Regions from separate parts of the Brooklawnia sp. genome, predicted to be linked through region 3. Evidence: predicted binding sites of a transcription regulator. Region 3 holds the regulator's gene; each other region holds the start of a gene.
What was found. Region 3 encodes LexA, which represses DNA repair genes until DNA is damaged. Its sites were predicted from a motif close to TCGAACANNTGTTCGA; they were not measured.
Positions count from the first base shown of each region.

Region 1: the regulator LexA is predicted to act here: its motif matches at 2,325-2,340, upstream of AAFP05_RS06115 (DUF222 domain-containing protein).
Region 2: the regulator LexA is predicted to act here: its motif matches at 5,672-5,687, upstream of ruvC (crossover junction endodeoxyribonuclease RuvC).

Region 1 is NZ_JAVTWX010000085.1:22,286-32,693, forward strand. Features, by position in the region: gene AAFP05_RS06090 (MptD family putative ECF transporter S component) at 1-172, opposite strand, end outside; gene AAFP05_RS06095 (AraC family transcriptional regulator) at 365-1,330, shown strand; gene AAFP05_RS06100 (hypothetical protein) at 1,361-1,501, shown strand; gene AAFP05_RS06105 (PIN domain-containing protein) at 1,511-1,921, opposite strand; gene AAFP05_RS06110 (AbrB/MazE/SpoVT family DNA-binding domain-containing protein) at 1,918-2,163, opposite strand; gene AAFP05_RS06115 (DUF222 domain-containing protein) at 2,354-3,796, shown strand; TPP riboswitch at 3,798-3,890, shown strand; gene AAFP05_RS06120 (ABC transporter ATP-binding protein) at 3,879-4,718, shown strand; gene AAFP05_RS06125 (ABC transporter permease) at 4,715-5,494, shown strand; gene AAFP05_RS06130 (ABC transporter substrate-binding protein) at 5,577-6,596, shown strand; gene nadD (nicotinate-nucleotide adenylyltransferase) at 6,622-7,329, shown strand; gene rsfS (ribosome silencing factor) at 7,371-7,772, shown strand; gene AAFP05_RS06145 (histidine phosphatase family protein) at 7,769-8,407, shown strand; gene AAFP05_RS06150 (cobalamin biosynthesis protein) at 8,347-9,378, opposite strand; gene AAFP05_RS06155 (ABC transporter ATP-binding protein) at 9,557-10,408, shown strand, end outside.
Region 2 is NZ_JAVTWX010000072.1:46,432-56,839, forward strand. Features, by position in the region: gene secF (protein translocase subunit SecF) at 1-972, opposite strand, end outside; gene secD (protein translocase subunit SecD) at 965-2,704, opposite strand; gene yajC (preprotein translocase subunit YajC) at 2,771-3,316, opposite strand; gene ruvB (Holliday junction branch migration DNA helicase RuvB) at 3,467-4,501, opposite strand; gene ruvA (Holliday junction branch migration protein RuvA) at 4,515-5,126, opposite strand; gene ruvC (crossover junction endodeoxyribonuclease RuvC) at 5,123-5,653, opposite strand; gene AAFP05_RS05125 (YebC/PmpR family DNA-binding transcriptional regulator) at 5,755-6,555, opposite strand; gene AAFP05_RS05130 (GNAT family N-acetyltransferase) at 6,603-7,628, opposite strand; gene priA (bifunctional 1-(5-phosphoribosyl)-5-((5-phosphoribosylamino)methylideneamino)imidazole-4-carboxamide isomerase/phosphoribosylanthranilate isomerase PriA) at 7,642-8,406, opposite strand; gene hisH (imidazole glycerol phosphate synthase subunit HisH) at 8,424-9,059, opposite strand; gene hisB (imidazoleglycerol-phosphate dehydratase HisB) at 9,056-9,673, opposite strand; partial or broken gene AAFP05_RS05150 (aminotransferase class I/II-fold pyridoxal phosphate-dependent enzyme) at 9,690-10,408, opposite strand, start outside.
Region 3 is NZ_JAVTWX010000046.1:31,893-42,300, reverse strand. Features, by position in the region: gene recA (recombinase RecA) at 1-777, shown strand, start outside; gene AAFP05_RS03175 (regulatory protein RecX) at 837-1,295, shown strand; gene miaB (tRNA (N6-isopentenyl adenosine(37)-C2)-methylthiotransferase MiaB) at 1,448-2,923, shown strand; gene miaA (tRNA (adenosine(37)-N6)-dimethylallyltransferase MiaA) at 2,925-3,860, shown strand; gene dapF (diaminopimelate epimerase) at 3,873-4,703, shown strand; gene hflX (GTPase HflX) at 4,740-6,224, shown strand; gene AAFP05_RS03150 (ATP-dependent DNA helicase) at 6,308-8,230, shown strand; gene lexA (transcriptional repressor LexA) at 8,249-9,031, opposite strand; gene AAFP05_RS03140 (hypothetical protein) at 9,277-9,633, shown strand; gene AAFP05_RS03135 (RDD family protein) at 9,776-10,408, opposite strand, start outside.

The sequences.
Region 1 (10,408 bases), on a different contig from region 3:
CGGGCATGGCGAAGGTCAGTACAGGGCTGATCGCGATCATTCCGCCGGCCATCGTGAAGACGAAGAAGATGGCGATGAAGATGCCGGTGGTAATCAGGTCGCGGGCCGATAGCCCCTTCTTTGCATCGGACGCCCGGGTCGTCCTGGTGTTTTCGCGGACTTGCTCACGCATGCTCATTCCCTTTTCGGCAAGCAGATGGTTCCCGGCCGGGGCAAGCTTAGGCAACCCTTACCTTCGTGGAATATAGTGTTCGGCAGGGCGTGGTTGGTCTGGCGTATAGGGAAAGCGTCCGATCGGCTCAAGACTGCGTCCGATCGTGGTATCTGATTCGGCACGATGCGACTGGGTGAGAGGTTACAGACGGTGCGACACCTGGTGAGCGGCATCCATCAGCCGAGTGTTGCCAGCTTCGGTTTCCGCCAGATCTCTCCGCCGCTCGGTTTCGGTGAAACCTGGATGTCGTATGAGGTGCCGGAAGAAGTCGGTGCCGGGAACTACCATCTCTATTCGCCCACCGGGCAGTGGTCGATCGCCATTCACGATTTCACCCTGGCGCGGGATTCGCCACTGAGTTTCACGCTGCCCGATTACGTGAGCGTGACCTGGTATGAGTCGATCGCCGGTGAACAATACGATCCGCCACGAGTGTTGCGCTCCGATCACGTCGCCGGCTACTGCTCGCGTCCGACCGGCTGGCATGCCCTGGTACGAGGCCAAGTGCCGATCAGAAGTGTCGGGGTCGAGGTCACTCCCGAGTATTCGCACCGCTATCTGGACGCGGAATACGGGGGACAGTTCAGCGGTGTCGCCGATGCTTTCGAGTCGCTGAATACCGATGGCAGCAACTGGCCGCAGCTGCGGGCGAAGCTCATGCGGCTGTGGCCCAAGGCGGGAGAGTCGCCGAGGAGTTGTCTGTGGTACGAAGGGACGGTCCTTCAGGTGCTGGGACTGTTGGTTGAGCGGACCAGGAGACTGCCCGACGTCCGAGCGTCCAGAACCAGCGCGGACGATCAGCGCCGCATTCATTCGGTGATGGCCCATATCGATCGGCACCACGCAGAGGCGCTTGCCTTGGGCGAACTAGCCAATCTGGCATGCATGGGCCAGACCAAATTCAAGGAGAGCTTCCGTGCCGTGGCGGGTGTCAGCGCCATCGGCTACCTGCATCGCTGCCGCATCCGTCGCGCCAAAGAACTCCTACGTCGCGATGATCTGACCATCGCCCATGTTGCTTCCGCCGTCGGCTATGCATCTCCCGGACGATTCGCCGAGCTGTTCCGCCGGGAAACCGGTCTGCGGCCCAGCCAGTACCGCGTCTCCATGCGTTGAGGCAGCTTCAAGGGCAGCGGCGGGTTGGAGATGAGGCGGTTCGTCCGGAAAGGCGAGCTTGAGGAAGTGCGTCGCTCGTCCGGCCTCGCGGCCGACCCGGGTGCCCAGTATGAGCGGGAGATCGTCCACCGGGATTCGTTGATCCTGCTCGATCACGTCGCGGATTCGTGAGTGGGCTTATCAATAAGTGAGAAGCTCAGCCGGGCATCCGATTCGCTCGTACGTTGTGAATGCCCTGCGATCGAGGGTAATCAGCGTGCCTCCAGCGAGCCGTACTGATTCCGCGATGATCGCGTCATAAACGGCTCCGCCAGCGATACCGAGTGCCGGTAGCCGCGTTGTTACGAGACTGCGCAGTTGCAGCGGGCTGAGGCACAACGGTACGTCTGGAAACGCAAGCTCAAGGAACTCTGCTGCCAATTCTTTGCGGACACGATGTGGGCCTGGCAACCGCGTCAACACGCTGTAGCTCTCGACGAGTGAGTGCCCGGCGATTTGTGGCTGCAAGGAAAGCGCTGCGCGCGCGGTGTGATGTGCGTCGTGCCAGCGGGCGAATGCAGCAACGACAACGCCTGTATCCAGCGCTTTCATCGGCGCAGATGCTCCAATACGCCCCGCACTGTATCGACGGTGAGCGGCTCGATCGGCTCATCTGGTATAGCGACAGGAATGCCGTCGGGTGTTTCCAAGTGCATGCCGACGCCGGATACGTCGATGCTGATGCGTCCGTCGAGCATGGCGATGTCGACGAATTGTCCCGGCTTCAACTCAAGGGCGTCGCGTAGTTCCTTTGGTATGACAATCCGCCCGCCGGAATCGATGGTTGTGCGCATGGGGCCAGATTACCATCTGACTCTGTCGCGCGGGCGCGATGGCAACGTGCTGTCGGAGCCAGTAGGCCGGCGACCTTGCAGCAGCGCAGGAACGCGGAAATGGTCGTGGGTCGATTAAATCGAACAAAGACAGTGAAAAGATCCTGCCGGAACCCTTGCGGACGAACATGAGTTCGATTAATATTAGAACATGAAGCATACACTCCTGGAACCCCGCGAAGCTCGGCGGCCGCCGGCCGCGGCGTTGACCGCAGCGAGTGCGCAGCCGGTGCTCTCCACAGCGCTGGTGATCGAACATGAGTCGAACCGGGAGATTCTGGAGGCGATCGATCATGCGCATCAGCAGCTCGTCGCCGCCGAGATCGCCGAACTGGTGGGGATCATCCGGGCAGCAGACCGCTGGGAGATTGACCACGAAGCCGTCGGCGCCGGCATTGAACGATTGATTCAGCCCGGCCATGATGGCACCCCTCAAGTCGCCGAATTCCTCGCCCTCGAGCTAGGTGCACTACTTGGGGTCTCCCAGAAGACCGCACTCGGCAGGATCGGTGACGCCCTGGACCTACGCCACCGGCACCCCGAGTTGTGGGAAGCCGTCCTCGCCGGCAGCGTGCGCGTCTGGCAGGCCATGAAGATCTGCTTCGAATGCTCCCACCTCGCCTATCGGGCGGCGCGCAAGGTCGATGCCGCGATCGCCACGAGCGTGGGGATGCTGCCTTGGGCCAGGGTCATGAAGGCACTGCCCGGACAGATCATCCAAGCCGACCCTGATCTCGCGATGCAGCGGGAACAAGGCCGCCGGGACTCCCGCCGGATCCGGGTCTCACCGATCGAAGATGGCCACGTGAACCTCTTCGGGGTCGTCGATGCGGCAGACGGCATCAAGTTCAACGAAGTCCTGAATCATGTCGCGACTCTCTTCTCCGCCAAACCTGACACTGCGCTCTTGCGTGATGTGGACCGCAGACGTTCGCTCGCGTTCGGGATCATCACCCAAAACGCCTACAACGGGCTGGCCAACGATCAGCCAGGTTTCGCCTTGCCAAGTCCCACCCAGGTAGGCGCCAGCTCGCCAGCAGATACCGTGGTCCGTAAGCCGATCGACTGCACCCTGATCGTGCATATCTCGTCCGACGACCCTGCTCTCAGCGCCAACGAGTCGAGCAGTGCCACCGGTGTCGCACGCGTCGAGGGCTGGGGTCCGCTCCTCACTGCGCGTCTCCCAGAGTTTCTCGCTGGAGCGAAAGTCACCCTCCGGCCGATCATTGATCCCGCGGGCCTGCGTCCCGTCGACTGCTACGAAACACCGACCAAGATGCGCTTCGCTCTCGAACAGCGCAACCCCGTGGACATCTTCCCCTACGCCACCACGAAGGCGTCCAACTGTGATGCCGACCACACAGTTGCCTACGTGAAGGGCCGACCAGGTCAAACCCGCCTCGGCAACCTCGGACCCGTGTCAAGAAAAGCCCACCGTGCGAAAACTCACGGAAAGTGGACACTCTCACAGCCGACCCCGGGCGTCTACCATTGGACCTCACCCCACGGCTACCGCTACACGGTCACCGCAGCAGGAGCCATCCGCATCACCACGCCCGAACCTGAGGCGGACTGCTATAGTTCGGCGCGTTAGTTAAGACGACACGGGGTGCCCCGCCGGGGCTGAGATGACACCCGTTGAACCTGACCTCATTCGGATGAGCGGAGGGATGTCGATGGCCACCGATGTGTCGGCCGATTCTTCAGCGTCCGCGGTCGTCGTCCACGATCTCGGCTATCGCTACCCGAAGGACGAGCGCGCTGTCTTGGGACGAGTGCGACTCGCCGTTCCCGAGGGCCGACACATTGCCTTGATCGGACGCTCGGGTTGCGGCAAATCCACACTGCTCTCGATCATCGCCGGGCTGCGCGAACCGGACACCGGAGCGGTCAGCGTGCTCGGACACGACGACCCCGCCGGCAGGCTCGCGTCCTGTGCGATCATGCCCCAAGGCGATTCGTTGCTGCCGTGGCTGAACCTGCTCGACAATGTCGCAATCAGCCTGCGCAACCGCGGTATCAGGCGCCCCCTGGCCAGGGCCCGGGCGCATGGCACGTTGCAGCAATGGGGGTTGTCGGATTGGGAATCCGCGCGTCCTGCCGCGCTGTCGGGCGGCATGCGTCAGCGGGCCGCACTGGCGCGGGCGCTGCTCGCCGACAAGCCGATTCTGCTCGCGGACGAGCCGCTCGGCGCGCTGGATGCCATCACCCGTGCCGAGATCCAGCAGTGGCTGCGGCGTACGATCATCCGCTCGAGCGCCACGTTGATCATGGTCACCCACGATGTGGACGAAGCACTGCTGCTCTCCCGGGAGGTGGTGCTGCTGGCAGGAGTCGCACCGGGGGAGCCGGCGACCGCCGCGGCCAGCTGGCCCGGCTGGTTCGACGACGAGCGGCCCCGCGAACTGCTCCTCGGTGACCCTGCCTTCGCCAAGGCTCGGCAGGAGATCCTGCAATCGTTCGCGGATCCCGGCGGTACCGGTCCACGCGATGCGATCCCGGGAGCGGACCGATGAATTCCTACCTGCGGCGCAAGATCCTGCCGCCGACGGTCACGGTCCTGCTGGTGCTGGCAATCTGGATCGGCGTGACCGCCAGTGGCGCGATTCCCGATTACGTCATTCCTTCTCCGCGGGCGGTGCTGGACTCGTTGATCACGACCTGGCCGACCAGGCTCGGCTCGGCCACCTGGCTGACGCTGGGCGAAACGCTCGCCGGCATTGTGCTGGGCGTCGCGGTGGCGGTGATCGTCGTCATCGTTTCCGGCTATCTGCCGGTCATCGGATCGGCCATGACACCCCTGCTGATCGCTTCGCAGGCGATCCCGATCATCGTCATCGGCCCGCTGCTCACCATCGCCTTGGGCTACGGCATGGCTGCCAAGGTCATCGTGGTCGCGCTGCTCTGCTTCTTCCCGGTCGCACTCAATCTGCTGGCCGGGATACGTGCTGTGGACGCCCGGCTGATCGATACCCTTCGCAGTCTGCACGCCTCACGGCACGAACTCTTCTGGCGGGTGCGCCTGCCTTTCGCTGCGCCGCGCGGCTTCGCCGGACTGCGGGTCTCGGTGACCTTCGCGCCCGTCGCAGCAGTCTTCGCCGAGTACACGGGTTCGACCAACGGCATCGGCTACCTGATGCTGCAGGCCATCCCACGTATGCAGACCGATTTCGTTTTCGCGCAGGTCGTCGTCCTCACGATCATGTCGGCCGCGTTACTGGCCGCCGTGACCGGGTTGGAACGCTGGGTCTGCCCCTGGAACAAACCCAGCGAAAGCGACGGCACTTCCTGACGTTCGGCCACCGGGCCGAAGGCATCCGATGAAGCCATTCCCTACGAAGAAGCCATTCCCTACCAAGAAGAGAGAACACCCCATGAAGACTCCACGGCTACTCACCTCGATCGCGCTGGGTGTCGCAGCCTGCCTGACGCTGAGCTCCTGCGGATCGTCCGCAAGCCGGCCCGACGCATCGGCCTCCGGGGCCGGCGGTGCGGCAGACGATGTCAGCGTGCTGCTCGACTGGGCACCCAATCCCGATCATGCGGCCCTCTATGCGGCCCAGCAGATCGGCGCCTACCAAGATGCCGGCATTCAGGTCAGTTTCACCACCCCATCGAATACCGCTGACGCCGCCCGCGAGGTCTCGCTCGGACGTGTCGACCTGGCCATCTCGTACGAGCCGGACACGCTGATCGCAGTCGAATCCGGGCTGGACGTGGTCTCGGTGGCAGCCCTCATCCCCACCTCGCTGACCTCGCTGGTGACCAAGGCCGGCTCGGGCATCGCCGGCGCGAGCGATCTCGCGGGTAAGACCATCGGACTGTCGGGGCTGGCCTCCCAGGAGCCGACGATCGATTTCATTGCCCGCAAGGCAGGAGTCAACCCAGACAGCATCGAACTGCCCAACGTTCAGCAGAGCCTCAATCAGGCGTTGCTCACTGATCAGGTGGACGCCATCTTCGGCGCCTTCCGCAATATCGAGGGTGTCGAACTGGCTGCCCAGACCGATGTCGTCGTCCTGCCGGCCACCGAATTGGGCGTCCCCGACTATTCGGAACTGGTCATCATCGCCAATCCGAAGCGACTTGAAACCGACGCTGACTATGTCGAGCGCGTCAAGGCATTTCTTGCCGGCACCGCCGCCGGTCAAGCTGCGGCGGTGGCAGATTCTCACGTGGCGATCGACGCGTTGACCCCGCAGACCGAGGGCTCTTACGAGCCGCAGGTACTGGCTGCGATGGTCGAGGCGACGCTGGCGCTGCTCCCCGCCGAGGACTTCGGCAAGCAGTCGGCCGCCGACTGGGCGACTTATGCGTCCTGGATGTTCGACAACGGTCTGCTCGAAGGCCAGGTCGACGGCGCACAGGCCACCACCAACGACTACCTACCGTGAGCGTGTGACCAGTATTGTGCTGCCCATGACCGACGTCGGTGAACAGGCCCACGAGTCAATCGACCTGGGGCTCGCTCGCATTCGCGATGGTAAACATCGGTACCGCCTGGGCGTGATGGGTGGCACTTTCGATCCCATCCATCACGGCCACTTGGTGGCGGCGAGCGAGGTCGCGGCTCGCTTCGGCTTACAGGAGGTGGTCTTCGTACCCACCGGTACGCCGTGGCAGAAGGCCGGACGCAAGGTCAGTAACCGCGAGGATCGCTACCTGATGACGGTGATCGCCACGGCGTCCAATCCGCGGTTTTCGGTGTCGCGGGTCGATATCGACCGGGCCGGCAATACGTATACGGTTGACACCCTCAAGGACTTGCGTGGTGAGCGAGGCGAAGATGTCGATCTGACCTTCATCACCGGGGCGGACGCACTCGGCTCGATCCTCACCTGGCGCGGAGCCGACGAACTCTTCGATCTGGCGAGCTTCGTCGGAGTGTCGCGTCCGGGGGTCGACCTGAAGGCTCGCGATATCAGCCATCTGCCGGCCGAGAAGGTCACTCGGCTCGAGGTGCCGGCGCTGGCGATCAGCTCAACCGAGTGCCGCAACAGGGTTCGAGAAGGATTGCCGCTGTGGTACCTGGTGCCCGACGGCGTCGTCCAATATGTCGCGAAACGCGGTCTTTACACCCCGGCGAATGCGGGGGAGACGCTTGAGGCGGATATTGTCGACTGGTAAACCGAACCTCGAGATCTTCAGAAGATCAGTTTGGATGTGATGTGAGCGCTACCGAAGAAGCCACCAGGATCGCCCGGCTCGCCGCCAAGGCCGCGGACGACAAGAAGGGCAAGCAGATTGTCGCGTTCGACGTGTCGGAGCCCCTTGCCATCGCCGACATCTTCCTGATCGTCAGCGCGAACAACGAGCGGCTGGTGGGCGCGATCGTCGATGCCATCGAGGAGAAGCTGATCGACGTGGCGAAGCTTCGTCCGCTGCGCAGGGAGGGTGGCCGGGAGAACCGCTGGGTGCTGCTCGATTACGGCGATCTGGTGGTGCATGTTCAGCACGACGAGGAGCGCGATCTCTACGCGCTGGAGCGGCTCTGGAAGGACTGCCCGATCATCGAACTGGGACTTCCCGACGACGATAGCGAACCGGCCGGGGACGGCGACGAGCAGTGAGTCCTGGGCACACCCAGATCATCTTGTGGCGGCACGGCCAGACCACCTTCAACGTGGAGAGCCGATTTCAGGGGCAGCTCGATGCGCCGTTGAACAACGTCGGTCTCGCACAGGCCGAGATGGCTGCGGTCGGTCTGTCAAAACTGCCTGTTGACGCTATCTATGCCTCCCCGCTACAGCGGGCCCACGTCACCGCTCAGGCACTGGCGCGCAGGATCGAGCTGCCCATCGCGACCGATGACCGGCTGATGGAGATCGATGTCGGTTCATGGGAAGGGCTGCTGGCCGAGGAAATCTACCGGGACAATCCGGAATTCACCCGAGCCCTGGCCGAAGGTCGTGATGCCCGCCGCTCCGAGACGGGAGAGACGGCGAGCGAAGTGGCCGTGCGGATGGCCGTGGCGCTGCGCGAGATTGCATCCAGGCATCAGGGCCAGACCGTGGTCGTCGCCAGTCACGGGCTGGCGATCAGGATGGGTACCGCCAGCTTGCTGGGCTGGGACTATCCGACCTCCACCAGCCTGGCGAGCATGTCGAATTGCGGTTGGACGATGCTCGGTGCCCGCGATGAGGGCTATTGGAAGTTGGTCAGCTGGAACCAGCGAGCCGAAGGCCTGCTGCTCGGCGATAGCTGAGTTACCATCCGTCGCGGTTGCCAATTGACGGCACCCACAACCACCGATCCTGCTGCCGCGAGCCCGGCAGATGCGGCGGTTACGGCACCGACGAGCCTGGACGCTCGCCTGATCGTCCGTACGTCGGGGGCCGGCGCGTCCGGATCGCCGAGTTGCGGGCGCTGTTCGAGGTGCCCGTGATAGTCGGACGCCCCACCCAGATGAGTGTCGAGAGCCCCTGCCCAGGCGGCCTCGCACCAGCCGCCGTTGGGGCTGGGGTGATTGCGGGCGTCGCGCATCATGACCCGCCAGGCGTTCGTCGGGCTGCCGCCGATGGTCGCTGCCAGAGCGGCGGAGATCACGCCCGACAGCCGGGCCGGGATGAAGGCGACGGCGTCGTCCAGCTTGGCCGAGACCTTTCCGAAGCGCTCGTAGCGGGGATTGCGGTAGCCGACCATCGCGTCCAGGGTGTTGATGCCGCGATGCAGCAGCAGGCCGGGAATGCCGGCGACGGCCCCCCAGAAGAGCGAACAGACGACGGCGTCAGAGGTGTTCTCGGCGAGTGATTCGACCGTGCCGCGGGCCAACTCTGCGGCATCCAGGTTTTCGGGATTGCGGCTGCATAGATGCGTGAGGCGCTCGCGGGCGGCGGGAATGTCATTGTCCTCGAGTTCGTCGGCCATCTGCTTACCCTCAGAAGCGAGACTGCGCCCGCCGAGCACCGCCCAGGTGGCCGTTGCGGTCAGCGCAGCGCGCGCCACGGGCTGATTGCGGGTGAGTCGCTCGGCGGCGATAGCGATCGCCGCCACCGGGGCGAGTGCGGTGGCGGCGAAGAGCGCCCCTCGGCCAATCGAATCTTGATAGACGCGCTTCTCGAGCCAGCCGACCCAGCTGCCGAACCAGGCCACCGGATGATGGCGCCTCGGGTCGCCGAAGACGGCGTCCGCAGCGGTTCCGGCGGCAAGACCTAGCGCACGATTCACGGACGCCATTCTGCCGGATCCGTGAACAAGCGGGACCCCGGCGTATCGGCCACGAACCACTGAGGCTATTGTGCATTAGGCATGCCTTACCTAAGCGGAGTGGGAACGCGCTCACCTTCCAGGTCACGCAGGGATGCCAGATCTCAAACGCCGATCGCCGCTTCGAATCCTCCCGAGAGGAAGTCAGATGACAACCCAGGCAAACGCACCGGACGTCGCGTCCGTGCTCGACGAACTGACTGCGGCGGCGGCCGAAAAACAGGCGATTGACAAGGCCGCATTGAGTCAGATGCTCGCTCCGGTGAGGACCCGCATGTGGGTGGGCCGCATCCTCGGCGCTATATCGGGGCTCATCGCGGTGGCACCTTATGTCGCATTGGTGCGGCTGGGGGAGATTCTGATCGCCGCTCACAGCCAAGGCGTGAATCCTGATTCCGGCCGGGTTTGGGCTGTGGTGAACTTCCTCATCGGGGCGTTCGTTGCCCGGTTGGTGATCTACTTCGTAGCACTCGCCGTGACCCATTTCTGCGACATCAAGCTGGCCGCTCATCTCCGCGCGCAGATGATCTCCAGCCTGGCCCACGCACCGCTGTCGTGGTTCAGTGCCACGACCTCGGGCAGAATCCGCAAGGCCGTCCAAGACGACCTGCTTGCCCTACATGCGTTGATTGCACATGCGCCCGTGGAGACCGCCTCGGCGATCTTCATGCCCATCGGGCTGGTCTCCTACGCCTTCATCGTCGACTGGCGGTTGGGTCTGCTTTCGCTTGCCACTTTGCCGATATATGCAGGCATCTACGCCTGGTGCATGCGCGACATGCCGGTGAAAACCGCGGAGATGGAGGCAAGGCTGGCCAAGGTTTCGTCCCGCATGATCGAGTTTGTTTCGGGCATCACCGTCGTCAAGGCATTCGGCATCGTGGGGCGCGCACATGGGCGCTATGCCGAAGCTGCGAAGGAGTTCGGGGATTTTTGGGATGCCTGGAATGGGCCGATGATCAAGTCGAATTCATGGGCGGTCGGGTTCGTCTCGGTACCC
Region 2 (10,408 bases), on a different contig from region 3:
ATGCTTGATCATCGCCGGCTCCCGCTCGCGCAATTGGGCGAGCATCGGAGCGGCCAGGAAGATCGACGAGTAGGCACCCGAAATCATGCCGATCAGCATGGCCAGGCCGAGGTCGGCCAGCGGGCCTTCGCCACCCAGCACAACCAGCCCGGCAATCAGGATTGCCAGAACAGGCAGCACCGCGATGATCGTGGTGTTGATCGACCGGACGAGCACCTGGTTGACCGCCGCATTGGCTGCTTCGGTGTAGGTCCGCGACTGGTGCTTCAGATCTTTGGTCTGTTCACGGACCATGTCGAAGACCACCACCGTGTCGTACAGCGAGTAGCCCAGAATGGTGAGCACCGCGATAACGGTCGCAGGGGTCACCGTGAAACCGGCGAGGGCGTAGAGGCCCACCGTTACGACCAGGTCGTGCAGCAGCGCTATCAGCGCCGAGGCCGACATCTTCCATTCCCGGAAGTACGCCCAGATCAAGATACCCACCAGCACCAGGAAGACGACCAGCGCCACCAGTGCCTGTTGGGTGATCTGTTTACCCCAGGAGGGGCCGATCAACGAGTACGCGACATCGTCGGAGGAAACGCCGGCCTGTTCGGCGATCGCCTCTCGCACCGTGATGACGGTTTCGGTGTCGAGGCTGCGAGTCTGGATCCGCACTGTCGAATCGCCGACCGTGTTCACCTGCAGGTCGAGATCGGCCACTCCGGTGTTGTTGACGGCAGCGGCGAAATCATCGACCGTGGACGACGTGACGTGCACGGGTGCCTGGAAGACCGAGCCGCCCACGAAGTCGATGCCCAGGTTCAGGCCACGAACCGAGACCGCCAGCACCGAGATCAACAGCAGCACGGCGCTGATGGTGTACCACCGACGGCGCTGCGCCATGAAATCGAACTGGAAATCACCGGTGTACAGCCGGTGCGCGAATGTCATCTTCTTGGCCGGCGGGGCCACCTTGGTCTCACTCATGGCTGGCCTCCTCGGCTTTCTTGCTGGCGCCGGGTTTGCCGGTGACGTCGGCTTTGGTTCGCTTCCGGACCGAACCGCGGCGTCCCAACAGGGACGCGCGGCTGACGCCCAGATGCTCGGGATCCAAACCGGAATTCTTGTGGCCCTCGCCGAAGAACTTCGTCCGGCCGAGCAGGGTCATCAACGGGTGGGTGAAGAAGATCACCAGCAGCAGATCGATCGCGGTCGTAACGCCCAAGGTGAAGGCGAAGCCTTTCACACTGCCGATCGCCAGGAAATAGAGCACCACGGCGGCCAGCAGCTGAACCCCATCGGCCATCAGGATGGTCCCCCGTGCCTTGTGCCAACCGGACTGGATGGAATGGCGCAGGCTATGTCCCTCGCGAATCTCGTCACGTATTCGTTCGAAGTAGACGATGAACGAGTCCGCTGTCACACCGATAGCCACGATCGCGCCCGCGATACCGGGTAGGTTCAGCGCGAATCCGACCGCCGAGCCGAGCAGCACCATCACCGCGTAGGTGACAGTCGCGGCGGCCAACAGAGAGCCGGCGACAACGATCGTCAGCCCGCGATAGTAGATCAGACTATAGGCAATGACCAGGCACAGGCCGATGATGCCGGCGATGATGCCCGCGGTCATCTGGTTTCCGCCCAGCACCGGCGAGACCGTGTCGACGGAGCTGGTTTCCAGATCCACCGGCAGCGAGCCGTAGCGAAGCGTGGTGGCCAGCGACTTGGCCGTGGTTTCGGTGATGCCGGTGCCCGAGATGCTCGCCTTGCCGCCGGTGATCCGCTCGCTGACGCTCGGCGCCGAGATCACCTCGCGGTCGAGCACGATCGCGAACTGATTCTGCGGCGCGGACTTGGCAGACAGCCCCTCGGTGGCGTCCGCGAAGGTCGCCGAGCCCTCATCGTCAAATGTCAGTGAGACGATCCAGCTGACCTCACCCTGCGGGATGCCCGCAGTCGCGTCGGTGACGTGCTCGCCACTCAGGATGACAGGGCCGAGGAAGTACTTATAGGTGCCCGTCTGATCGCAGGCGATCAGAGGCTGATCGGAGACATCCGGGAACTCGTCGCCGCACTGGAACGCGGCGAAGTCCTCTGCGTCCTGCTGGGTCGGGCTGTAGTTCAACTCCTCATCGAGGGTGAGCGGCTGATCGCCCGGCACGGTCGGGCGCGGAGTGCTCGATGCCGGAGGCTCGGTGGGCAACTGGGGCATCGGGCGGCGCTGAGCGCTACTGGCTGGAGCGGAACTGGGCTCGGTGGTGGTCGAAGACGCGGACGACTGGGCACTGCTCGGGCTGGCCGACCCGGACTCGTCCGCGCTGATCTCACCGCTCGGGGTGGCAGCAGTGGACGGCTCAGCCGTGGACGTGTCGGGTTGCTGGATCTGCTGGGAGGCGATCACCGGGCGGAAGGCCAGCTTCGCGGTGGCGCCCACGAGTTCGACCAGTTCGTCGCTGCTCGTGTTGGGCACAGCGACTTCGATCTTGTCGTTGCCCTGGATCGTCACCGATGACTCGCCGACGCCGAGTGAGTCGACGCGGTTCTGGATGATGGTGCGTGCCGTCTCCAGGTTTTCCCGGGGAACGGTACTGCCGTCGCTGGTCCGGGCGGTCAACGTGATCGTGGTGCCGCCTCGCAGGTCCAGACCGAGCCGCGGCGTCCAGGTGCCGGTGACCGCCATCAGGGCGAAAAGCATTACGACGACGATCGCGAAACCGATCAGCGTCCGCCCGGGCCTGAATGAACTTGTGTTTTGTGCAGATGATGCCACTGGGGGCTGCTCCTGTCAGCGTTCCTGCGGACGCTCGCCGGCGTCGTCGGTGGCGCTGACCTCGTTCGAACCGGGCTGGTAGATGACGTTCTCGCCGGGCTTATAGATGGCGTCCGATGCTGCCTCGTCAGCCTCGCCCGCGGCTTGTTCGGTCTCATCGGTAGCGGCCACGGCTGCTTCGGCCACGGGCTGGTCGATGACGTTCGCGTCGCCCTCAACGATCTCGGCGAAGGACCGGTCGATGTCGTCGGCGCGGAAACTGTCAGCGGCAACTGCGGCCTGATCGTCGGTGAACTCGAACTCTTCTTCATCCGGCTTGGCCGCGCGCATCACGGCCTGCCTGAGCACGGTGACCTCGACGCCGGGAGCCAGTTCGACGACCATCTGCTGATCGGCAGTTGCCCGGATCGTTCCGAAGATGCCCGAATTGAGCAACACCCTGGAGCCGGGCTGTAGAGCCTCAAGCATCTTGCGCTGCTCCTCCATCCGCTTCTTCTGCGGACGGACGGTCATGAAGTACATCAGGCCGATGAAGACCGCCATGATGAGCAGAATTTCCATGTAAGACACCCTCACTAGTCAGCAACCAGGCCGTTGCCTGGACGTGCAGGAGCGCGCACACCCGCACGCACTCCAGCGATCTTACCGAGTACAGCTGGGATCACCACATCTGGTCATGCGTTTTTCACGCTCAGGACCTGTGAATGACCGTCAACCGAAGAGTTCCGGCTGGCCACCGGACGCTTCCTGGACAGGCGCGGTCAGTCCCAGGTGAGCCCAGCCGGCAGGCGTGGCAATGCGTCCACGCGGCGTGCGCATCAAGAAGCCGAGTCGAACCAGGAAGGGTTCGGCGACCTCTTCGATCGTCTCGGTCTCCTCGGCAACACTGATGGCAAGTGTCGACAACCCGACGGGCCCACCAGCGAACTTGCGGCAGATGGAATTCAAGACGGCCCGGTCGAGACGGTCCAGACCGAGCGGGTCGACCTCGTAGAGTTCCAGGGCATCGCGAGCCAACTGGGGGTTCACGATGCCGCCGTTGTGTACCTGGGCATAGTCGCGCACGCGGCGCAGCAGGCGGTTGGCGATACGGGGCGTCCCGCGCGAGCGTCGGGCGATCTCCGCAGCAGACTCCGCGTCCAGCGCGATGCCGAGCTTGGTGGCAGAGCGGCCCGCGATCCGCTCCAGGTCGGCCGAATCGTAATAGTCCAGCTGAGCGGTGAAACCGAAGCGGTCGCGCAACGGCCCGGGCAGCAAACCCGCTCTGGTCGTCGCACCCACCAGGGTGAACGGCGGGATCTCGATCGGAATGGCGGTGGCGCCCGGACCCTTCCCCAGCACAACGTCCACTCTGAAGTCCTCCATCGCCAGATAGAGCATCTCCTCGGCCGGCCGGCTCATCCGGTGTATCTCGTCGAGGAAGAGCACTTCGCCCTCGGTGAGCCCCGACAAGATGGCCGCCAGATCGCCGGCGTGCTGAATCGCGGGCCCCGAGGTGATGTGCAGCGGCACAGCCATCTCATTGGCGATGATCATCGCCAATGTCGTCTTGCCCAGCCCCGGCGGACCCGACAGCAGTACATGATCGGGAGTGCTCCCCCGGTGCAAGGCGGCCTGCAGGACCAGGCTGAGCTGATCGACCACGCGCGGCTGGCCTTCGAAATCGGCCAACGCCGAGGGACGCAGCGCGCCTTCGGCCGCGATCTCGTCGGGTGTGGGCCACGGATCGACCGGGGAATGGGTCACGGTGCGGGACTCCTCAGGCTCGGGCCAGCGACTGCAATGCGGCCTTCATCAGCCTACCCAGTGAGATCTGCGGATCGTCGACCACCAGTGGAGCGATCTTCTCGACGGCGGCATCCGCGTCCTTGGACGACCATCCGAGGCCCTGCAGACCACTGGAGACCTGCTCGCGCCACGGCTCACCGTCCGGAACACCAACGTGATCGCTCGTGTCGAGCTGCGCAGCCAACGCGCCGACGCGGTCGCGCAGTTCGACGATGATCTTCTCGGCGCCCTTGCGTCCGATGCCGGGCACCTTCATCAGTACCGCGACCGAATCGCTTTGAATCGCGGAGACGACCTCGGCAGGGCTCAGCACCGAGATCGCCGCCAGCGCCAGCTTGGGCCCTACTCCGGATGCCAGCTGCAGCATCTCGAAGGCCTGCCGTTCGTGCGCATCGGTGAAACCGAAGAGCGTCAGCGCGTCTTGCCGGACGATCAAGGTGGTCGCCACGGTGCATTCGGCGCCTGGCCGCAGGCCTGCGGCGGTGCCCGGCGTGCAGGAGACCCTGAACCCTACGCCCGAGACATCGATCACCGCCCAGTTCGGGCCGAGGGCCACGGCGGTTCCGCGGAGCTGGGAGATCATCGTCGTCCTGTTCTGGCCGCGTGTTCCTGCACTGCGGCCGCGTAGCGATTGACCGAGCCACCCCGCCACAGCTGGCACAGCGCCAGTGCCACGGCGTCGGCGGCGTCGGCGGGCCTGGGGGCCTCGTCCAGTTTGAGAATGCGGACGACCATCGCGGCCACCTGGGCCTTGTCGGCGCGCCCGGATCCGGTGATCGCGGCCTTCACCTCGGTCGGGGTGTGCAGTGCCACCGGAATTGCGTGCCTGGCAGCGATCAGCATCGCGATGCCGGCCGCCTGAGCGGTGCCCGTGACGGTCATCACGTTGTGCTGGGCGAAGACGCGTTCGACTGCGATGACCTCGGGTCGATTGGCCTGCACCCAGGCTTCCAGGCCCTCCTCGATGGCCAGCAGCCGGTGGGCATGGTCGAGGCCCGGCGAGGTGCGCACCACTCCGGCGGCGACCAGCTGCGGGGAACGCACCGATGCGGCATCGATGACTCCGACACCGCATCGGGTCAGGCCGGGATCAACGCCAAGAACACGCATGGCACCACCCGTCGGATTGCGAACACACGTTCGGATTCTAGGCCACGACAAAGAGTGCCCGGCTCAGGCGCGCCGGACACTCTTCTTCAATGGGGCCAAGGTCAGTCGTCACTGTCCAGCGCGGCCTGGACCTCTTCGCTCAGGTCTGCATTGGTGAAGACGGTCTGGACATCGTCCAGGTCTTCGAGGGCATCGACGATGCGGAAGAGCTTCTGCGCGTCGTCAACCGAATCAATGGCCTGGTCGAAGCTCGCGACGAACTGGACTTCGGCCGAGTCGTAGTCGATATCGGCGGCCTGCACGGCCTTGCGGACGGCGACCAGATCGTTGGGGTCGCTGATCAAGTCGAAAGCGTCCCCCTCATCGGAGATGTCCTCCGCATTGGCCTCGATGGTGGCTTCGAGCAAGTCGTCCTCGGTGATGGAGCGAGTCTGGGTCTTGCGGCCCTCGGTGGCAACCTCCTGCTCCTTGGCCACGGTCACGACCCCCTTGCGGTTGAACAGCCGCTGCACCGAACCGCCGTCGGCCATGGTGCCGCCGTTACGGGTGACCGCCACTCGCACATCCGAGATCGAACGGTTGCGGTTGTCGGTCAGGCACTCGATCAAGATCGCGACGCCGGCCGGGCCGTACGCCTCGTACATGATCGACTCGTAGTTCACGGCGTCGGCACCCTCGCCCGCGCCACGCTTGACGGCACGGTCGATATTGTCGTTGGGAACCGAATTCTTCTTGGCCTTCTGAACCGCGTCATAGAGAGTCGGATTGCCCGCAATGTCGCCACCGCCGAGCCGAGCCGCGACTTCGATGTTCTTGATCAGCTTGGCGAACAGCTTGCCGCGCTTGGCATCGATCGCAGCCTTCTTGTGCTTCGTGGTTGCCCACTTCGAGTGGCCTGACATATATGACTATCCCCCTACGTACACCCGACGAACCTTCGTTAGCTTACTCAGTCGTCGAAGGTGGCTCCAAAGAGGACCATTTTGTCCTCGAAACGATAACCCATGCCGCCGAACAGCGACTCGCTTCTCGGCAGGTTGTCGGTATCGATCCCGATGCCCGCCAAGACGCAGCCGTGATCGGCGAAGGTGCGCATGGAGGCCGCCAGCAGCGCATGGGCGAGGCCGTGCCGCTGGTATGCGGGGAGCACGCCGATCCGTTCGGTCCATCCCTCACGCCAGCCGTTCTGGCGCTCGATGATCTCCGAGTTCACCGCGTAGCCGACGACCCCGGCGTCCGGGTTGTTGGTCTGCACGGCGATCCACGACCAGTCCAGACGCGAATCGGGGCGTTCCAGCGAGCGCTCCCAGGCGTCCGGCGCGACGTCGTGCGAACCATGCCTGGTGCCGAAGGCCGTGTTGTGGGCCTGACGGACCTTGTCCGACCAGGATCGTTCGAAAGACCGCAATTCGATGCCGGGAGGAGGCAGCACCAGCGGCAACGCCCCATCGGTGAGGCTGCGATGGGCATCGCAGAACCAGCGCTGCGGCTTCAGCAGGCCGTTCTCCTCGAGATCGGCGGCCACCCGGGAGCCTTCGTCGGTTGCGCAACCGACCCAGAGCGGGCCGAGCAGCGGACGGGTCTCCCGCAGATGCTGGTACCAGGCCCTGGCGCGTGAGATCAGCCAGGCCACCAGCTTGACGCCGATCTTGTGGTGCCGCCAGGCCGGATGTACCCCGATCTCCATCCAGGCATGGGGAAGCTGGACGTCGGGGGCCGTGATGTGATTCCAGCCGTAGGCCACGATCGTGCCGCCGCGGTCGCGTCCGACGACTGCGTGATTGGAGGCATACGCCCAATCCTGCTCGAAGTCTTCGGTCAGGCCGCCCAACTCGCGGTGCTGGATGGGATCGTCGAAGTACTCGATGGCAGCGCAAAGCTCGGATACCTCGCTCAGGTCGTCACGGGTGAGGAACGACCACTCCAGACTTCCTTCGACGATGGCCTCTCCCCAGGAGAGTTGCTGCTCGCGCATCTGGGCTCACGTCTCAGCTCGCCAGTGGGTCATGCACGGCGGCCAACGCCTCGGTCAAGGTGAAGTTGCCCACGTAAAGCGCGGTGCCGATGATCGCACCCTCGACACCGATCGGCACCAGCCCCGACAGCATCCTCAGGTCGTGCAATGAGGAGATGCCGCCGCTGGCCACCACCTTGGCGCCGGTACGAGCGCAAACCGCACCCAGCAGTTCCAGATTCGGCCCGGTCAGCATGCCGTCGCTGGCGACATCGGTCACCACGAAGCGCTCGCAGCCGGCCTGCGTCATGCGCTGCACCGTCTCGAAGACGTCACCGCCGCTGGTTGTCCAGCCACGCGCGGCCAGCTGGTTACCGCGCACGTCGAGGCCGATCGCGATCCGGTCGCCGTGCTCGGCGATGATCTTCTCGCACCATTCGGGCTTCTCCAGCGCCGCAGTACCCACGTTCACGCGGCGGGCCCCGGTGCTCAAAGCGCGTGTCAACGAAGCGTCGTCGCGGATGCCTCCGGACAATTCAACGTCGATCTCCAGCTCCGCGATGACCTCGGCGAGTTGCTCCGCGTTGGAATCGCGCCCAAAAGCCGCATCGAGATCGACCAGATGCAGCCACTGGGCGCCTTGGGACTGCCATCGCAGCGCTGCTTCCAGCGGGTCACCGAAGACCCGCTCGCTGCCGGCGGCCCCTTGAATGAGTTGCACCGCCTTGCCGTTTTGGACATCGACCGCCGGCAGCAGCACCAGCCGCTGTAAATCTGCTGAGGTTGAAGTGTTCGTCATGGACACGTTGAACGACCCTAACTTGCCAGCCAATGGCGTAGTAGTTGTGCCCCAGCCGCTCCGGACTTCTCCGGGTGGAACTGGGTGCTGGTCACGCTGCCCCACTGGACGGCAGCGATGAACCTATCTCCTTCGTGCTCGCACCAGGTGATGCGGGCATCCGCAGGTACGCAAGCTTGGCCATCGTCGTCGCTGGCATGCACTCCGTACGAGTGGACGAAATAGAACCTTCGATCTTGGAGCCCCTCGAAAACGCCCGCCTGTGCTGGCGCCTCGACAGTGTTCCAGCCCATATGCGGCAGCCGTCGGGCAGCCAACCGCTCCACGGTACCAGGAAAGATGCCGATGCCATCGGCGGGCTCCCCGCGCTCGACACCGTGCGCGAAAAGCACCTGGTGGCCCACGCAGATACCGAGCAGCTTTCGTCCGGAGCCGACCCAGTCGCGCACCAGATCGACGCCGCCGACCGCATGCAGCCCCGCCATGCATGCCGCGAAAGCACCCACACCTGGCACTACGAGTGCCTCGGCGCTGGCGAACTCGCTCGGCTTGCTGCCGAGTCGCACCTGGGCTCCGGCGGCCTCGAGTGCCCGGCATGCCGAGTGGAGGTTTCCTGACCCGTAGTCGAGAACCCCTATCGTCGGTTCGATCACAGCGCGCCCTTGGTACTCGGGATTCCCGTCACGCGGGGGTCAGGCTCGACTGCGACGCGTAGCGCCCGGGCCAGCGACTTGAATTCGGCCTCGACGATGTGGTGCGGTTCGCGTCCGGCCAGCAAGGTGAGATGGACGCAGATACCCGCATTGAAGGCCAGCGATTCGAAGACATGCTGAGTCATCGAGCCCGCGTAGAGCGGACCGGTGCCGCCGATGCGGGCATAGATCTGTCCTTCCGGCTCACCGGTGAACACGGCATATGCGCGTCCTGCAACGTCGACAACGCAACGCGCCAGGGCTTCGTCCAGGGGCACGGTGGCGTCGCCGAAGCGGCGGATGCCGCGCTTGTCGCCCAGCGCGATCTTGAGCGCCTGCCCGATCGCGATGGCGGTGTCCTCGATCGAGTGGTGGCCGTCGATATAGATATCGCCGGTGGTGGTGATCTCCATGTCGATCAGCGAGTGGCGTGACAATGCGGTCAGCATGTGATCGTAGAAACCCACGCCGGTGCTGATCGTCGAGGTGCCCGTACCGTCCAGATTGAGCAAGACATCGACATCGGACTCGCTGGTGACACGCTTCACGTGCGCAATGCGCGCTTCAGCAGTCATTTCGTTGGCTCCTCGTCTAGCGGGTGATCTCATGATTGGGCAGGATCTCGCTGAGCGCCGCCCGGAAGGCGGCCATCTCGGCTGGGGTGCCTGCCGACACCCGCAGAAAGCCTGCCGGGCCGGTCTCGCGAATCAGTACACCACGATCGAGCAATTGCTGCCAGACCGCGTGACGGTCGGCGAAGCGGCCGAAGAGGCAGAAGTTCGCCTGGCTTGGTACCACGTCGAGGCCATGACGACGAAGCCATTGCTGAAGGTTCTGACACTCGTTGCGCAGCACATCGACCTGGCCGAGCATCTCGTCCCTGTTGGCCAGCGCGACCCGGGCGAGGGCCTGGGTTTGGGCCGACATGTGATAGGGCAGCCGGACGATGCGGCAGGCGTCCACCACGGCAGGTGCCGCCGCGAGGTAACCGACACGCCCCCCGGCCAGCGCGAAGGCCTTGCTCATGGTGCGGCTGACGACCAGCTTGCCGAAGCGCGGCAGCAGGGCCAATGCGGAATCCTCCGGGACCTCGGTGAACTCCTGGTAGGCCTCGTCGACGATCACGATCGCATCGGTGGCGGCACAGATCTCGCCGATGACGCTGACCGGTGTCTGGGTGCCCGTCGGGTTGTTCGGTGTGCAGATCAGCACGATGTCGGGGTGGTGCTCGGCGATCGCAGCGAGCACCAGATCGGCGTCGACGCTGAAATCATGGCGCCTGGGCACAGTGACGTAGCCGGTGTGCGTAT
Region 3 (10,408 bases):
TGCGCCTTCATCGACGCCGAGCATGCTCTTGACCCGACCTATGCCGCAGCGCTCGGTGTCGATACCGATGCGCTGCTGGTGAGCCAGCCCGACAACGGCGAGCAGGCACTTGAGATCGCCGATACCCTGATTCGCTCGGGTGCACTGGCACTGATCGTCATCGACTCCGTGGCCGCGCTCACCCCGAAGGCCGAGATCGAGGGCGAGATGGGCGACTCCCATGTCGGCCTGCAGGCCCGGCTGATGAGCCAGGCATTGCGCAAGATCACCGGCGCCCTGAAATCTGCCAACACCACGGCGATCTTCATCAACCAGCTGCGCGAGAAGATCGGCGTCATGTTCGGCAGCCCCGAGACCACCACCGGTGGCCGTGCATTGAAGTTCTATTCGTCGGTCCGTCTCGATGTGCGACGCATTGAGTCGCTCAAGGACGGCACTGAGGTCGTAGGCAACCGTACACGCGTGAAGGTCGCCAAGAACAAGGTCGCGCCGCCGTTCAAGCAGGCGGAGTTCGACATCATGTACGGACGAGGCATCTCTCGCGAGGGCAGTCTGATCGACATGGGTGTGGATGTCGGGCTCGTGCGCAAGGCGGGTTCGTGGTTCACCTACGGCGACGATCAGCTGGGCCAAGGCAAGGAGAATGCCCGCAACTATCTGCTGGCGAATCCGGACATGGCCAACGAGTTGGACACCAAGATTCGCCAAGCGATGGGTATGGGTGAGGCAGAAGTGCCCGAGGGCGTCGATCCGGTTACCGGAGAGGTCGACTTCTGATCGCCGAGGAACCCCCGGCCGATGGCATCGCGGCCGAACCAGCGGCCGACGCGTACTCGGTGACCCGTGAAATCGCCCTGCGAGCTCTCGATCGACGTGCCTACGGCCGGGTAGAGCTCGCTCAGTACCTGGCCCGCAAGGGTGCGGAGCACGATCCCATAGAGCAGGTGCTCCGCCGGTTCGAAGAGGTCGGGCTGATCAACGACACCGCTTTCGCGCAGCAGTGGGTGGACACCCGACAACGCGGACGACTGCTACCGCGTCGCGCGTTGACCGTCGAGTTACGCCGCAAGGGGATCGACGAGGAGACCATCGCCGAGGCGGTGGCACCCGTCGACCACGAGGTCGAGGCCGACTCAGCGCTGGAGTTCGCTCGTCGTAAGGCGCGTAGCGCAGCTGGCCTGGACCGCGAGGTGGCATTGCGCCGGATAGCCGGGGCACTGGGCAGGCGCGGATTCAGTGGGGAGCTGGCGTGGTCGTCCGCTCGGCAAGCCCTTGAGGAGCTTGCCGAGCCGTAGAACGATCGCGTTTGCGGTCAGCGCTCGATCGTGTCGAGCCGCAGCGTCTTGGCCAGCACGACGTCCAGATCGGTGCATGCGCCGAACCGAGAACCGGATCCGGCATCGACGAATCTCGATCCGGGCGACTCAACCATTACAGTGGATGGGCCATGACCACGCAGATCACACCGTCCGCATCGCGCACCTACCAGGTCATCACCTATGGGTGCCAGATGAACGTGCACGATTCCGAACGCATCGCAGGACTTCTCGAGGAGGCGGGGCTGGTCGCTGCACCCCCGTCGTCCGGCGAGGTCGCCGATGCCGACGTGGTCGTCTTCAATACCTGCGCCGTACGTGAGAACGCCGACAACAGGCTCTACGGCAACCTTGGCCATATGGCGCGCATCAAGCGCGAGCGTCCCGGCATGCAGATCGCCGTGGGCGGCTGCATGGCTCAAAAGGACCGTGATCTGATCACGGCCAAGGCTCCTTGGGTCGACGTCGTCTTCGGCACGAACAATCTTGGTTCGTTGCCGGTGCTGTTGGAGCGAGCTCGAATCACCGAGCAGGCGCAGGTGGAGATCAAGGAGGCCCTACAGACCTTTCCGTCCAACCTGCCCACCCGGCGTGACTCGGCGTATGCGGCCTGGGTGTCGGTCAGCGTCGGCTGCAACAACACCTGCACCTTCTGCATCGTGCCGAGCCTGCGCGGCAAAGAGACTGATCGCAGGCCCGGCGAGATACTGCGCGAGATCGAGATGCTGGTCGGCGACGGCGTCCAGGAGATCACGCTGCTCGGACAGAACGTGAACACCTATGGTGTGGAGTTCGGCGATCGCACGGCCTTCGCCCAGCTGTTGCGCTCCTGCGGCGAAATCGATGGCTTGGAGCGAGTACGGTTCACCAGCCCCCATCCGGCCTCGTTCACCAACGATGTCATCGAGGCCATGGCCGAGACGCACAACATCATGCCGAGCCTGCACATGCCCCTGCAATCGGGATCCGACAAGGTTCTTCGTGCAATGCGCCGTAGCTACCGCCACGACCGCTTCCTGCGCATCCTGGACGATGTGCGCTCCGCGATGCCGCACGCGGCGATCACCACGGACATCATCGTCGGCTTTCCAGGTGAGACCGACGAGGACTTCGAAGAGACACTCGATGTGGTCCGCCGGGCACGGTTCAGTGCGGCGTTCACCTTCCAGTACTCCATCCGGCCGGGCACACCGGCGGCCACCATGCCCGACCAGGTGCCCGCTGAGGTCGTCCAGGAACGCTACGAGCGGTTGGTGGCCGAGATCGAGCAGATCGCCTGGGACGAAAACAAGGCGCTGGTCGGCAGCACCGTGGAGGTCCTTTTCGCTGCGGGCGAGGGACGCAAGGACCACCGCACCGCGCGAGTCAGCGGACGCGCCCGCGACAACAGACTGATCCATGTCGCGATACCCGACGATACGGCTCTTCAGCCGCGCCCGGGAGACATCGCCGAGGTGCAGATCACCCATGCGGCTCCGCACCATCTGGTAGCCGATGCGCCGATCCGCAGCCTGCGCCGTACTCGCGGCGGCGATGCCTGGCAGGCGGCCCACCAACCGCGTCCAACCGGAATCGGGCTCGGGCTTCCCGCGATTCAGGTTCCCTGAGATGGCGGATCGACTGCCGCTGATCGTACTCATCGGGCCGACGGCCAGCGGGAAGTCGTCCCTGGCTATTCACCTGGCCCGGCTGCTGGCTGCTCGGGGCCGGCCCGCCGAGATCGTCAACGCCGATTCGATGTTGGTCTATCGCGGCATGAACATCGGGACGGCCAAACCGTCGGCAGCCGAGCTGGCGAGCGTGCATCATCATCTGGTCAACATCATGGAGATCACCCAAACGGCATCGGTTGCGCAGTTTCAGTCGATGGCCCGCACCGTTGTCGGTCAGCTGCGCGACCAGGGCGTCATACCGATCCTTGTCGGTGGCAGCAGTCTGTATATCAGGGCGATCATCGACCGCTTCGAGTTTCCCGGCACCGATCCCGAGATTCGCCGGAAGTGGCAGGACGAGCTTGACCGCATCGGCGCTGCCGCGCTACACGCCGTGCTCGCCGAGAAGCATCCGGATGCGGCCGCGAGCATCCTTCCGGGCAACGGTCGGCGCATCGTGCGCGCGCTCGAAGTGATCGAACTCACCGGTGATTTCAGTCCCCGGCTGCCCGGGCCGGTTTACGAGCTGGCAGATGTCCACCAGTTCGGTTGTCATCTGGAACGGGCCGAGATGGACGCTCGAATCGCCGCCAGAGTCGCTCAGATGTGGGCCGATGGCTTGGTGGACGAGGTACGCGGCCTCGTTGCTCAGGGACTGCGCGAAGGGTTGACCGCGTCGCGCGGGCTCGGGTACCAGCAAGTACTGGCATATCTCACCGGAGAACTGACCGAGGACCAAGCCAAGCAGGCAACCATCGACGGCACCCGCCGATTTGCCCGCAAACAGCTTGGCTGGTTCGCCCGGGACCCACGCATCAGCTGGTTGGATGCCGCAGGTCCTGCGGCTGCTGAGACCATCGCGGATGTCCTCGGTTTTTGCCTTGATGAGTGAAAGACTGAGCAGATGCAGACCTTGGGCTTTGCGAAGGGCCACGCCACCCACAACGACTTCGTCATTCTCCTCGATCGTGAGGCCATGACCTCGGTGTCCGCTCAGACCGTACGCTGGCTGTGCGATCGGCGCGCCGGAATCGGCGGTGACGGCCTGCTGCGGGCCGTGCGTAGCGAGTTGATACCCGAATGGCACGGCGATCCGTCCTTGTGGTTTATGGACTACCGGAACGCCGACGGCTCTATCGCCGAGATGTGCGGCAACGGGCTGCGATTGTTCGTTCGCTATCTGATCGATCAGGGTCTTGTTGACACCGAGCCGGTTCAAGTCGCCACCCGAGCCGGCCTTCGCGAGGCCTGGCCGTATCCCGATGGACGCATCAAGGTCAGCATGGGGCAGGCGGTGGTCGCCGAGCAGCCGACCTGGGTCGAGGCTGACGGGCATCGTTATACCGCCACGATGGTCGATGTCGGAAACCCGCACGCAGTGGTTCGGTTGGACGATATCGAGGCGCTGAAGACGTTGGATCTGACGATCGCCCCGATCTACGATCCGGCCGACTATCCGGCTGGGGTGAATGTGGAGTTCATTGTGCCGACCAGCGAGAACGAGTTGGCGATGCGTGTCTTCGAGCGGGGCGTGGGGGAGACCCAGTCGTGCGGCACCGGTGTGGTCGCATCGGCGGCTGCCCAGCTGGATCGATTGGGCGCACAGGCCACAGGCATGGCGGTCACCGTGCCGGGCGGCACCTTGAAGGTGGACTTCGACGCAGAGCAGGCCTACCTGACCGGTCCGGCAGTGGTGGTTGCGCATGGCCGGGTGAACCTGCCGAAGCTGGGATGAGCGCTTTGAATCGACCGGCTATAAGCTTGTTTGACGATGATCAACGATGCTGTGAACCACAACGACGATAACTGGGACACCGACGAGGATTTCGGCGATCTGGACGAGATTCTCGACGACGACGAGTTGGACGACGAGGTCGACGACGGAGAACTTGATCTGGCTCAGCGCCGCACGCTGCGACGAGTGGCCGGGTTGTCGACCGAACTCGACGATGTCAGCGAGGTCGAGTACCGCCAGCTCCGGTTGGAGCGCGTCGTACTCGTGAGCGTTTGGACGACCGGTACCCAGCAGGATGCTGACAACGCCATGTTCGAGCTGAAGGCGCTGGCCCAGACCGCGGGTTCGCAGGTGCTGGAAGGGTTGGTGCAACGGCGCCAGAAGCCCGATCCGGCAACCTATGTTGGCCGCGGCAAGGTCGATGAGGTCCGCGAGGTCGTGCTGGCGACCGGTGCAGACACGGTGATCTGCGATGGCGAACTGAGTCCGGCTCAGCTGCGCACGTTGGAGGACCGCGTTGGAGTCAAGGTCGTCGACCGCACGGCCCTGATCCTCGATATCTTTGCGCAGCATGCGAAGAGCGTGGAGGGCAAGGCGCAGGTCGAATTGGCCCAATTGAACTACCTGAAGCAGCGCCTGCGTGGCTGGGGCGGCAACCTGAGCCGCCAGGTCGGTGGCCGGGCGTCCGGTGGTGCGGGGATCGGCGGCCGAGGCCCCGGCGAGACCAAGATCGAGACCGACCGGCGACGCATCAACCACCGCATCTCGGTGCTGCGCAGCAAGCTGCGTGAGATGGAGGGCACCCGCGCGATCAAGCGTGCCGACAGGCAACGGCATCGCGTCCCTTCGGTGGCCATCGTCGGCTACACCAACGCCGGTAAGTCGTCGCTGCTGAACCGACTCACGCATGCCGGCGTGCTGGTCGAGGACGCCTTGTTCGCGACGCTTGATCCGACCACCCGGCGCTCCACGACCGCAGACGGTCGCGTCTTCACGCTGACCGACACCGTCGGCTTCGTCCGGCATCTGCCGACCGACCTGGTCGAGGCGTTCCGCTCCACTCTGGAAGAGACGATGGACGCCGATCTGCTGCTGCATGTGGTGGACGGTTCAGATGCGGACCCGATCGGTCAGATCGACGCCGTCCATCGGGTGCTTACCGAGATCGGTGCCGCTGATCGTCCCGAACAATTGGTGATCAACAAGATCGACCAGGCCGATCCCGACGTGCTCGCCGTCTTGATGCACCAGTACCCGGATGCGCTGGCGGTCTCCGCGCGCACCGGTGCGGGCATCGATGCCCTGCAGGCCAAGGTCGAGCAGCGGCTGCCGATACCGCAGACCGAGATCAGCGCGCTGCTGCCCTGGGACCGCGGAGATCTGGTCGACCGGCTGCACCGGGAGTCAGAGATGGTCAGCCTCGAGCATCAGGCCGGCGGCACGCTGATCACCGCACGCGTCCATGCCGATCTCGCCGCGCAGTTGGCGCCCTACGCTCAGACCGCCGGGCAGCCGCGGTGAGCGATCTCTCCCAGCAGGCCTCTCAGGCGCTGGCGGCTGCCGTCGCTGCGCTCGGTGGGACATCGCGCCCCGGCCAGCAGACGATGAGTGACCAGGTCGCGGCGAGCCTTGACGACCAGGTGCACCTTCTCGTGCAGGCCGGCACCGGCACCGGCAAATCGCTCGGCTACCTCATCCCGGCCATGATCTGGGCTATGCAGTCCAAACAGACCGCCTTGGTTGCAACGGCGACCCTCGCCTTGCAGGCACAACTCGCGCACAAGGACATTCCCGTCGCTGCGCGGGCGGTGGCTTCGGTGCTGGGCCGTGAGCCCCGCACGCAGGTTCTCAAGGGACGCTCGAACTATGTCTGCCTGCTGCGAGTTCGCGATCAGGCAGGCCCCGGCCAGGATTCGTTGCTGGGCGGGGCAGAGTTGGTCGATGTCGTCCGGGACTCGGCGGTCGATGCCACCTCGGCACTGGGAGCCGAAGTGCTGGCGTTGCGCGAATGGGCCGACCAGCAGGCGAGCGACGGCGGGCTGGCCGACCGAGACGATGCGCCGAGTCACTCTCCCCGGGCGTGGGCGCAGGTTTCGGTGCCGGTACGCGAATGCCTGGGTGCCAACTCCTGCCCCTACGGCGCGGAGTGCTTCGTCGAAGCGTCCCGCGCCAGGGCCCGGCAGGCCGATCTGGTAGTCACCAACCATGCGCTGCTGGCCATCAATGCGATGCATGGGGGTACGGCCCTACCCGAACACGGACCGGTCATCGTGGACGAGGCGCACGAGCTGGTCAACCGTGTCACGGGCGCGGCCAGCAGTGAACTCTCGCCGCAGCAGATCGAGCGGGTCGCCAAACGTGCGAGTAGCTGGCTGGACGATGATCTGGCGGCCGAACTCCTGGAAGCCGCCGACACCGTTTCACAGGCATTGGCCGAGGTGGCCCCGGGCCGCATCACCGAGCCCGGCTCCCTTGCCGTGCAAGCCGCGGAACTGGTACGCGAAGTGACCCGACGGGCCGTCTCCGGGCTGGCGCCCTCATCCGGTCAGACCGCCGAGCCAGAGCAGCAGCAGGCGTCTTCGGCAATGAAGGAGATCTTCGAAATTGCCGAACGGATGGCCAAGCTGGACGAACACGATGTCGTCTGGCTGAGCGCCGGCGAACGGTTCGGTCGCCAGCTCAACATTGCTCCACTGTCGGTTGCCGGGCTGATGCGCGACAAGGTGCTGGAGGATCATCCGACGATCCTGACCTCGGCAACCTTGACCATCGGCGGAGCATTCGAACCGCTGGCGGGCAGCGTGGGACTCCGCCGAGTCGATCGCATTGCTGCCGATGACGAGGCGGGGGACGCCGGACAGTGGCGTGCGATCGATGTCGGTTCGCCGTTCGACTACGGCAGACAAGGCATCTTGTACGTGGCGACCGGGTTGCCGAATCCGGGTCGCGACGGTATCGGACCCGATGCGCTGACCGAACTCGCCGAGCTGATCTGGGCCGCCGACGGCCGAACCCTCGGTCTGTTCGCCTCTCAGCGATCCGCGGAGGCAGCGGCCGAGCACCTGCGAGGAGCGCTGCCCGGGATGAATGTCATGTGCCAGGGTGAGGCGAATCTCAGTGAACTCACCCGCACCTTCATCGCGGATGAGCGGTCGGTGCTGCTCGGCACGATGTCGCTGTGGCAGGGCATCGACGTACCGGGGGACACCTGCCGGCTGGTCGTGATCGACAAGATCCCGTTCCCTCGTCCGGACGACCCGCTGATGCAGGCCCGGCAGTTGGCCGCTACGCAGGCCGGTGGCAATGGCTTCATGCAGGTCGCCGCCAGTCATGCCGCGCTGCTGCTCGCCCAAGGGGCCGGGCGACTCATCCGTTCGTCCAGCGACAAGGGCGTAGTCGCGGTGCTGGACCCGAGGCTGGTCAAGGCACGTTACGGGAGCTTCCTGAGGGCATCACTGCCACCGTTTTGGACGACCACCGATTCTGAGGCGGCCATCCAGGCACTGCAACGGCTCGCGGCGTCCTGAGGCGCCGCACGGCCAAGGTCAGATGCGGCGCAAGACGGCGACGACCTTTCCGAGAATGGAGGCGCTGTTTCCGTCGATTGGCTGATAGGCCGGATTGTGTGGCATCAACCAGACTTGCCCGGGCAGTCTGCGCAGCGTCTTGATGGTGGCCTCGCCATCGAGCAGCGCGGCAACGATGTCGCCATTGTCCGCCGTGGGCTGCTGTCGGACGACCACGAAGTCGCCGTCGCAGATGGCTGCGTCCACCATCGAATCGCCGCGCACCTTGAGCGAGAAGAGCGTGCCTTGCCCGACGAGTTCGCGAGGCAGGGGAAGTACCTGCTCAATCCGCTCCTCGGCGAGGATCGGTGTGCCGGCCGCGATGCTGCCCACCACCGGCACGGAGACCGCACGAGGAGTCTGATCGGCGGAGCCGGTGGGATCGTTCGAGTCGGTCTCGGTGGCGGTTCGTGCCGGGGCTGCGGATGAGGGAAGAGTCACTTCCAGCGCGCGAGGACGATTGGGGTCCCGTCGCAGAAATCCCTTGGCCTCCAGTGCCTTGAGCTGGTGCGAGACGCTGGACGAGCTGGTCAGCCCAACGGCATCGCCCACTTCGCGGATGCTGGGCGGGTAACCGCGGGCACTGACGGTCTGCTGGATGAATTCGAGGATGCGACGCTGACGCGCGGTCAACCCCAGGTCGTCTTGGGAGCTGTCGGGCAGTTCGGCCACATCGTCGATGCCCAAATCCCGGGCAATGTCTGCCTTCGATGGTCGGCCGGCGCGCCGAGGGGCGGTGGGTGGACGCCTCACTGTGATCATGCGTCAATGATAAGGCACTTGGCGCACTGATTCAAACACTTGTTCGAGCGTGTCGTGTTGTGCGATCGGCTTGTCGGGGACGCGGTCCTCAGTTTTTGTCAGTGCTGCCTGTTTGGATGAGGGTGCGACGAGGACCGTGTTGAATCGAACACTTGAACGATCGAGACTTTGGGGCTAGGCTCAACATCGAACAAACGTTCGATCCTGTTGCTACGGCGGATGGCCGGGCAGATGGAGGAGGCAAGATGAGCATCTTGGTTGATGGCCAGATCAATGTTCGGCGTGCCGCGGGCTCGCCCGTCCGCTCAAGGCATCTCAGACTGGTGGACGATGGCCAGCGGCCCTGCGCGCAGGTGCGCTACGTGCCCACGAGGGCCGGTCTTCCCCGGCAGCCGAAGCGCCCGCTCGCAGGCGCCTCCTACTCGGTGGTGCGATCGGCCGCGTCTGGTCGTGCCGTCGTCCGGCCGACCGCAGCGGGCGGAGAGTTGAGGCTGACCGATCGTGGCCTGGCAGTGATGATGGCAGGCTTCGCGCTGGCGGTGGTTCTGGGGTCTTGGATGATCGTGTCGCAGTATCTCGCGTTGGTGCCGGGTCTCACCTAATTCTCCGGAGGGCGCTAAGTTTTGGCCGGCGGCGGGGAGTCCTTTTGGCCTGAGGGTCCTTGACTCCGCGAAAACGTGAAGCGGGGCGGTCCCTTTGAAGGAACCGCCCCGCCAACTGTTCAGCCGCTGGTGATCGCCGATCTCAGTAGCCGTAGGGCTGCTGAGGCTGACCGTAGGGATCCTGCGGGGCACTCACGGACTCGTCGAGCACCACGGTGCTCATGATCTTGTCGGCGAGCGTCTGGCGTTTGGAATCCCAGAGCGGGAAGAGCCATCCGATGTAGCAGATGATCGAGTCGACGACGTGTGCCAGGGTGCGCAGCACCGTCAAACCTGGCCCGATCGGCTGACCGGTGGTAGCCGAGACCAAACGAGTCTTTCCGATCTTGCGGCCAAGAGTCACTCCGGTCTTGCCTCCGACGTAGCCGAAGTTGTAGACGAGCCATCCGATGACCAGAACCAGCTGGATGATCGAGCCGATGGCCGACGTGTCGCCGGACGCATTGGTGAACAAGCCCGTGATGGTGCCGATGACGATGCTCGGTAGCACGTAGTCGATGAGTCCGCCAACGGCCCGCTTGCCCCAGGAGGCCAACGGTGCCGCCGCTGCGCCGACCGGACCGTAGAGATTGCCTGCGTACGTCGGCTGGCCGTAGCCGGGGTTCTGCTGGGCGTACGAATCGGTCGGCTGGCCGTAGCCGGGGTTCTGCTGGGCGTACGGGGTGTTCGGCTGGCCGTAGCTCGCCTGCTGCTGACCGTATGGGTCGGCGGGCTG